DNA from 2 places in the Streptomyces sp. NBC_01012 genome. Region 1 is predicted to be linked to the other one. Evidence: predicted binding sites of a transcription regulator. Region 1 holds the regulator's gene; the other holds the start of a gene.

Evidence for each region. Region 1 encodes HrcA, which represses chaperone genes, less so after heat shock. Its sites were predicted from a motif close to TTNGCACTCNGNNNNNCNGAGTGCNAA; they were not measured.
Region 2: the regulator HrcA is predicted to act here: its motif matches at 2,074-2,100, upstream of groES (co-chaperone GroES).

Annotation. Positions count from the first base shown of each region.
Region 1 covers NZ_CP108688.1:5,393,997-5,398,428, forward strand. Annotated here, with positions in the region: gene OG623_RS24120 (DUF3097 domain-containing protein) at 1-109, opposite strand, end outside; gene OG623_RS24125 (MBL fold metallo-hydrolase) at 182-904, opposite strand; gene hrcA (heat-inducible transcriptional repressor HrcA) at 1,069-2,085, shown strand; gene dnaJ (molecular chaperone DnaJ) at 2,086-3,225, shown strand; gene OG623_RS24140 (nitronate monooxygenase) at 3,358-4,431, shown strand; gene OG623_RS24145 (16S rRNA (uracil(1498)-N(3))-methyltransferase) at 4,428-4,432, shown strand, end outside.
Region 2 covers NZ_CP108688.1:3,021,411-3,025,842, forward strand. Annotated here, with positions in the region: gene groL (chaperonin GroEL) at 1-1,510, opposite strand, end outside; gene groES (co-chaperone GroES) at 1,610-1,918, opposite strand; gene OG623_RS13310 (polysaccharide deacetylase family protein) at 2,203-3,135, opposite strand; gene OG623_RS13315 (THUMP-like domain-containing protein) at 3,259-4,432, shown strand, end outside.

The DNA of each region.
Region 1 (4,432 bases):
AGAAGCCGCTGACGGCCTCCTCGACGACCAGATCGGGCTCGGCGGGGACCTCGGGGGCGGGAGCGGACTTCTTCCACGGCGGAGTCAGGTCCGGCTGGTAGCTGCGCATGGCACGACGATAAACGGACGCCCGTTCACGACACGCCGTTCATGGCACGGCGAAGCGAGCCGTGCACGCCGTTCACGACACGCCGAAGCGGGCCGCCAGCTGATCGCGCTGCGCCCGTACGAACGCCGCGTCCACCACCGCCCCGTGCCCCGGCACGTACAGCGCGTCCTCGCCGCCCAGTTCCAGCAGCCGGTCGAGCGCGGCGGGCCAGCGCGAGGGGACCGCGTCGCGTCCCGCCTGCGGCTCGCCGGACTCCTCGACCAGGTCGCCGCAGAGCATCACGACGGGGGAGCCCGGCACCAGGACCGCCAGGTCATGGCCGGTGTGGCCCGGCCCCACATTGGCCAGCAGCACCTGGAAGCCGCCGCCGAGATCGAGCGTCCACTCGCCGCTCACCTGGTGCCTCGGGACCACCAGGACGTCCGTGGCCGCCGTGGCGTCCGCCTCGCTCATGCCGTGCCGTACGGCGTCGGCGCGCAGCTCCTCGGCACCCCGCCCCAGCAGTTCCGCCGTGCCGACCGCCCCGTAGACCTCCGCCCCGGAGAAGGCGGCGGTGCCCAGCACATGGTCGAAGTGCGGATGGCTCAGTGCGATATGCGTCACCCTGCGGCCCAGCAGTGCCTCGGCCTGGGTGCGCAGTTCCGCTCCCTCCCGGAGCGTCGCACCGGTGTCGTAGAGCAGGACGCCGTCCGTCCCCGCGACCAGTGCGGCGGTCGCGTCCCAGCCGGGGAGGCGTCTGCGTCCCGTACCGTTGCCCAACCGCTCCCAGCCGAACTCTTCCCAAGAGGCGTCCATACGGCGACGCTATCGGCAACGACCTGCGTGTCCCGTGACGGGCGTGGCCGGTCGCCCTTGCCCCGGGCCCACCTCGCCCCCGTACACTGGCCGGGGGATCGCTGGCACTCGAACGCACAGAGTGCCAGGCAGACGCCGGAGGACCACAGCTGGAGGTGTGCGCGGTGCTCAGCGAACGCAGACTCGAAGTGCTGCGCGCCATCGTCCAGGACTATGTCGGCACGGAGGAGCCCGTCGGCTCCAAGGCGCTCACGGAGCGGCACAGCCTCGGGGTCTCCCCGGCGACTGTCCGTAACGACATGGCGGTGCTGGAGGACGAGGGCTTCATCGCCCAGCCGCACACGAGTGCGGGGCGTATTCCGACGGACAAGGGCTACCGGCTCTTCGTCGACAGGCTCGCGGGTGTGAAGCCCCTGTCGTCGCCGGAGCGCAAGGCCATTCAGAATTTCCTCGACGGCGCGGTCGACCTCGACGACGTCGTGGGCCGCACGGTCCGGCTGCTCGCGCAGCTGACCAGGCAGGTCGCCGTCGTGCAGTACCCCTCGCTGACCCGCTCGACGGTCCGGCACGTGGAGCTGCTGTCGCTTGCCCCGGCCCGGCTGATGCTCGTCCTCATCACGGACACGGGCCGGGTCGAACAGCGTATGATCGACTGCCCTGCACCGTTCGGAGACACCTCGCTGGCCGATCTGCGGGCCCGGCTGAACAGCCGGGTCGTCGGACGGCGCTTCGCGGACGTCCCGCGGCTGGTGCAGGATCTGCCGGAGTCCTTCGAGGCCGAGGACAGGGGAACCGTATCGACGGTGCTCTCCGTCCTCCTCGAAACTCTGGTCGAGGAGACGGAGGAGCGGCTGATCATCGGCGGCACCTCCAATCTCACCCGCTTCGGACACGACTTCCCTGTGATGATCCGGCCGGTGCTGGAGGCATTGGAGGAGCAGGTCGTGCTGCTGAAGCTGCTCGGTGAGGCAACGGATTCAGGCATGACCGTACGGATCGGGCACGAGAACGCCCACGAGGGGCTCAACTCCACGTCCGTCGTCGCGGTCGGCTACGGTTCGGGCGACGAGGCAGTCGCCAAACTCGGCGTGGTCGGACCGACCCGCATGGACTACCCCGGAACGATGGGAGCGGTACGCGCAGTGGCACGTTACGTCGGACAGATCCTGGCGGATTCGTAAGTGGCCACGGACTACTACGCCGTACTAGGCGTGCGCCGCGACGCATCTCAGGACGAGATCAAGAAGGCATTCCGTAGGCTCGCCCGCGAGCTCCACCCGGATGTCAACCCGGATCCGAAGACCCAGGAGCGGTTCAAGGAGATCAACGCCGCTTACGAGGTGCTGTCGGACCCGCAGAAGAAGCAGGTCTACGACCTCGGCGGTGACCCGCTGTCCGGCTCGGGCGGCGGCGGTGGCGCGGGAGGGTTCGGAGCCGGCAACTTCGGCAACTTCAGCGACATCATGGACGCGTTCTTCGGCAACGCCGCGCAGCGCGGGCCGCGTTCGCGCACCCGGCGCGGCCAGGACGCGATGATCCGGCTGGAGATCGACCTCAACGAGGCGGCCTTCGGCACGACCAAGGACATCCAGGTCGACACGGCGGTCGTCTGCACGACCTGCAGTGGCGAGGGCGCCGCACCCGGCACCTCCGCGCAGACCTGTGACATGTGCCGCGGCCGTGGCGAGGTCTCCCAGGTCACCCGGTCCTTCCTCGGCCAGGTCATGACCTCCCGGCCCTGCCCCCAGTGCCAGGGCTTCGGCACGGTCGTGCCGACCCCGTGCCCCGAGTGCGCCGGTGACGGCCGCATCCGCTCGCGGCGCACCCTCACCGTGAAGATCCCCGCAGGTGTCGACAACGGCACCCGGATCCAGCTCGCGGGCGAGGGCGAGGTCGGCCCCGGCGGCGGCCCCGCCGGGGATCTGTACGTCGAGATCCACGAGGTCTCGCACGCCGTGTTCCAGCGGCGCGGCGACGATCTGCACTGCACGGTGACCATCCCGATGACGGCTGCGGCGCTCGGCACCCAGGTGCCGCTGGAGACGCTCGACGGGATGGAGGAGATCGACATCAGGCCGGGCACCCAGTCCGGGCAGTCGGTCCCGCTGCACGGGCGCGGCATCACGCACCTGCGTGGCGGCGGGCGCGGCGATCTGATCGTGCACGTCGAGGTCATGACCCCGACGAAGATGGACCCCGAGCAGGAGCGCCTCCTGCGGGAGCTGTCCAAGCTGCGCGGTGAGGAGCGGCCCACGGGCCAGTTCCAGCCCGGGCAGCAGGGGCTCTTCTCCCGTCTGAAGGACGCCTTCAACGGCCGCTGAACCCTGTCACCGCACCGCCCGCCGGCCTCCGTACCGGCGGGCGGTGCGGTGCGTGCGGGGCGGTGCGGCGCCGCCCCGCAGGGTACGGAGGGCTGATTCGGCACGATTCGCGGGACGTGGCACGATGCCGTCATGTCCTTGGCGCTGACGGATCTCTGCCGCTACCCCATCGTGCAGGCCCCGATGGCGGGCGGTGCCTCGCGGCCGGAGCTGGCCGCCGCCGTCGCCGACGCCGGGGGGCTCGGATTCCTCGCCGCCGGTTACCGGACGGCGGAGGGGATGTACGAGGAGACCGAGCAGCTCCGGAGGATGACCAGAGGTCCCTTCGGCGTCAACCTCTTCATGCCGCAGCCGCTGCTCGCCGACACCGGCGCCGTGGAGGTCTACCGCCACCAACTGGCCGGTGAGGCCGCTTGGTACGAGACCCCGCTCGGCGAACCGGACACCGCGGGCGACGACGGCTACGAGGCCAAGGTCGCGATCCTGCTGGAGAATCCGGTGCCGGTGGTCTCCTTCACCTTCGGCTGCCCCACCCGCGAGACCCTCGACGCGTTCGCCGCGGCCGGCACGCTCACCCTCGTCACGGTCACCTCGGCCCAGGAGGCGCGGGACGCCGAGCGGGCGGGCGCAGGCGCGGTCTGTGTCCAGGGCACCGAGGCGGGCGGTCACCAGTCCACGCACCGCGACGACCCGGAGGGCGGTCTCACCGGCACCGGGCTGCTCGCGCTGCTCGCCGAGGTCCGCGAGGCCGTGCGGCTGCCGGTCGTCGCGGCCGGCGGTCTGATGCGCGGCTCCCAGATCACGGCTGTACTCGCGGCCGGGGCCGACGCCGCCCAGCTCGGTACGGCGTTCCTGCCGTGCCCCGAGTCGGGGGCGCACCCCCTGCACAAACAGGCCCTGACCGACCCGCTGTTCACGACCACGGCCCTGACCCGGGCCTTCTCCGGCCGCCCCGCGCGGGGGCTGGTCAACCGGTTCGTACGGGAGCACGGGGCGTACGCCCCCGCCGCCTACCCGCAGGTGCACCAGGTGACCAGCGGGCTGCGCAGGGCCGCCGCCAGGACCGGGGACGCCCAGGGCATGGCCCTGTGGGCGGGCCAGGGCCACCGGATGGCACGAGAGCTGCCCGCCGGGGAGCTCGTGGCCCTGCTCGCCGCCGAGATGGATGCCGCGCGTGCGGCCATGAGCGTGAGGAGTGACCGGTGAC
Region 2 (4,432 bases), 2.4 Mb from region 1:
GGGCGGAGCGGGTGACCTTGACCGGGTCGATGACGCCGGCCTTCACCAGGTCGCCGTACTCGCCGGTCGCGGCGTTGAAGCCCTGGCCCTTGTCGAGCTCGGAGACCTTCGAGGTGATGACGTAGCCCTCGAGGCCCGCGTTCTCCGCGATCCAGCGGAGCGGCTCGACGGCGGCGCGGCGGACGACCGCGACACCCGTGGCCTCGTCGCCGGCCTTGCCGAGGTTGCCCTCCAGGACCTTCACGGCGTGGACCAGAGCGGAGCCACCACCGGAGACGATGCCCTCCTCGACCGCGGCGCGGGTCGCGGAGATGGCGTCCTCCAGACGGTGCTTCTTCTCCTTGAGCTCCACCTCGGTGGCGGCACCGACACGGATCACGCACACGCCGCCGGCCAGCTTCGCGAGGCGCTCCTGGAGCTTCTCGCGGTCCCAGTCGGAGTCCGTGGACTCGATCTCGGCCTTGATCTGGTTGACGCGGCCCTTGACGTCCTCGGTGTTGCCACCGCCGTCGACGATGGTCGTGTCGTCCTTCGAGACGGTGACGCGGCGGGCGGTGCCCAGCACGTCCAGACCGGCCTGGTCGAGCTTGAGGCCGACCTCCTCGGCGATGACGGTCGCACCGGTGAGGGTGGCGATGTCGCCGAGCATGGCCTTGCGGCGGTCACCGAAGCCCGGGGCCTTCACCGCGACGGCGTTGAAGGTGCCACGGATCTTGTTGACGACGAGGGTGGAGAGCGCCTCGCCCTCGACGTCCTCGGCGATGATCAGCAGCGGCTTGGAGGCACCGGCCTGGATGACCTTCTCCAGCAGCGGCAGCAGCTCCTGGATGGAGCCGATCTTGCCCTGGTGGATCAGGATGTACGGGTCGTCGAGGACGGCCTCCATACGCTCCTGGTCGGTCACCATGTACGGGGAGAGGTATCCCTTGTCGAAGGCCATGCCCTCGGTGAACTCAAGGTCCAGACCGAAGGTGTTGGACTCCTCGACGGTGATGACACCGTCCTTGCCGACCTTGTCCATCGCGTCCGCGATGAGCTCGCCGACCTGCGGGTCCTGCGCGGAGAGCGCGGCCACGGCGGCGATGTCGGCCTTGTCGTCGATCGGGCGCGCGGTCGCGAGGAGGTCCTCGGACACGGACTTGACGGCGGCGTCGATGCCCTTCTTCAGGGCGGCCGGGGATGCGCCGGCGGCGACGTTGCGCAGGCCTTCGCGGACGAGGGCCTGGGCGAGCACGGTGGCGGTGGTGGTGCCGTCACCCGCTACGTCGTTGGTCTTGGTCGCCACCTCCTTCACCAGCTGGGCACCGAGGTTCTCGTACGGGTCGTCGAGCTCGACCTCGCGCGCGATGGTGACACCGTCGTTGGTGATGGTGGGGGCACCGAACTTCTTGTCGATGACGACGTTGCGGCCCTTGGGGCCGATCGTCACCTTCACCGTGTCGGCAAGCTTGTTGACGCCGCGCTCAAGGGCGCGACGGGCGTCCTCGTCGAACTTCAGGATCTTCGCCATGGGCTGAGCTGTCCTCTCAAACGAACTGCGCCCCTCGCCGCCCGGCTAGTTATTTCGCAGGGGGCCAGGGGCGCAGAACAGAAGCAAACGTTGGGTGAATTACTTCTCGACGATCGCGAGAACGTCGCGCGCCGAGAGGACGAGGTACTCCTCGCCGTTGTACTTCACCTCGGTGCCGCCGTACTTGCTGTACAGAACGACGTCGCCGGTCTTGACGTCGAGCGGCAGACGCTCGCCGTTCTCGAAGCGGCCCGGGCCCACGGCCAGGACGACGCCCTCCTGGGGCTTCTCCTTGGCGGTGTCCGGAATGACCAGGCCGGAAGCCGTGGTCTGCTCGGCGTCGAGCGGCTGGACCACAATGCGGTCCTCGAGCGGCTTGATCGCAACCTTGGAGCTGGTGGTCGACACGATCCGGTCTCCCCCTTCGGAGATCTCACGGGGTTTAACAGTCTGTGGGATGGCTCCAGGGTCGATCCGTCGTCGCGGGTGCCGGACCTGTCCTGTCGCGCGGTTGTGCTGGCACTCTCCATCGGGGAGTGCCAGCACTGAGACTATGACCGCGATTAGCACTCGGTCAAGCGGAGTGCCAATTCACCACCCGCGCGTGGCGCCGCGTCACCGGCGTACGCCCGGACAACGCGGGAGATCTCCACAGCGTTCCGCAGTTCTCCGTAGCATTCCGCAGCCTTCCGTCAGACGTAGTCCTCCAGCCTGGCCACGGCGTACCCCTTGTCCGTGACCGTCTTCATGACGTTGCGGATCATGTCCGCCATGGAGGCGTCCCAGTCCTCACGGCCCCGGAAGTGGGTGAGGATGATGTCGCCGGGGTGCAGGTCCTGGTCCTCCTCGCGCCAGTCCATGTGGTCGGGGAAGGCTTCGGCGCTCCACAGCGGCACGGCCTTGATGCCGCAGGACTTGGCGATGCGCAGGGTGTCGCCGTTGTAGTTGCCGTAGGGCGGGCGGAAGAGGACGGGGCGCTTGCCCAGATTCTTCTCGATCTTGTCCTGCGAGCCGCAGATCTCCTCGCGCTGCTCGTCCGCGGAGAGCCCCGGGAGATAACGGTGGTTGAGCGTGTGGTTGTTGAGCGTGACGCCCCTGGCCTGCATGTCCTTGAAGTAGCCGTAGTTGTCGTTGATCTCGTAGTCGCTGAGGAAGGCGCTGTACGGGATCTTCAGCTCCGACATCATCCGGAGCAGCTCGGGGTCCTTCTCGGAGCCGTCGTCCATGGTCAGGAAGACGACCCGCTCCTTGGTCGGCACGCTGGTGAAGACCGGCGGCAGCCCCTTACCGCCACCCTCGACCTCGAACCCCTTACGGGTGGTGATGTGCGGCTTCACCGCGGGCGCCACGGGCGCGACGAGCGGAGGCTTGGCCAGGCCCCACTTCTTCGCGACGGCGACCCGGGCGGCCTGCTCCCGCTTCAGCCGCGCCGCCTTGGCCTCGACGCCGGCGGGCCCTGCCTGCGGCGGGACCGCGGCCTCCGACCGCCCGGCGGTGGCTTCGGGCCCCGCGGCCGGCTTCTGCCGACCGGCGGCCCCTTCGTCCGTGGCATCGGCGCATCCGGAAGCGGCGGCGCCGAGCAGCAGGGCGACCAGGATCGCGCAGGCCGGTCTGTGCCGCTTCATGACAGATTTGTCGTTTTGTCGTACTAGTTGCATGGCGCCGCATCCTGCCACCGGGGCACCGGCCGCCCCACGCGACACATCCGGGCGGCCCGCGAGGTCCCCCGGCTGGCTCACAATGGACCCGTGAACGCCCTTCCCCCTGCCGATCGGCCCGACCCGGCCGACCCGCTCGCCGCCTTCGCCGCCCTGCGCACGCCCGAGGGCGCGGCCCTCCTGGACGAGCTGCGCGACCACGACCCGGCCAGGGAACTGGCGACCGCGACCCGGCTGCGCCGCACACATCCCGCCGCCCTCGTGTCGGCGGCGCTCGGCCAGGCGCGGCTGCGGCAGCGTGCGGTGGCGAAGTTCGGGGCGGCGGACGCGTACCGCATGTTCTTCACCCCGGACGGCGTGGAACAGGCGACCCGCACCTCGGTCGCCGGCTACCGCGCGGGGCGGTTCGCGGAGCTCGGCGTACGGAGCGTGGCCGACCTGTGCTGCGGCATCGGCGGCGACGCCATCGCCCTGGCCCGTGCGGGCATCTCGGTCCTGGCGGTGGACCGCGATCCGCTCACCGCCATGGTCGCCCGTGCGAACGCCGAGGCGCTCGGCATCCAGGACCTCGTCGAGGTCCGGTGCGCCGACGTCACCGAGGTCGACACCTCCCCGTACGACGCGGTCTTCGTCGACCCGGCGAGGCGTGGCGGGCGGGGCCGCATCTTCGACCCCGAGGCCTATTCTCCGCCGCTCTCCTGGGCGACCGGGGCCGCGCTGAAGGCCCCGCGCGCCGCGCTGAAGATCGCCCCCGGCGTCCCGCACGAGGCCATCGAACCGGGGGCCGAGGCCGAGTGGATCTCGGACGGCGGCGATGTGAAGGAGGCCGTGCTCTGGTTCGGCGACGGCTTCACCCCCGGCGCCTTCCGGGCCACGCTGCTCCCGTCGCGCACGACGCTCGTCTCCGAAGGCCCGCTCCCCGCACCGCCGGTCGGCCCGGTCGGCCGGTATCTGCACGAGCCGGACGGCGCCGTGATCCGCGCCCATCTGGTGGCCGACATCGTGGAGCGGTGCGACGGCAGGCTGATCGACGAGACGATCGCGTACGTCACGAGCGACAGGCCGTACGCGTCCGAAGCGACCGCCGCCTACGAGATCACCGATCAGCTGCCCTTCAACATGAAGAGGCTGAAGGCGCTGCTGAGGGAGCGTCAGGTGGGTGTCCTGACCGTCAAGAAGCGCGGCTCACCGGTCGAACCCGAGGAGCTGCGACGGAAGATGAAGCTTCAGGGCCCGCACGCGGCCACCGTCTTCCTGACCCGGG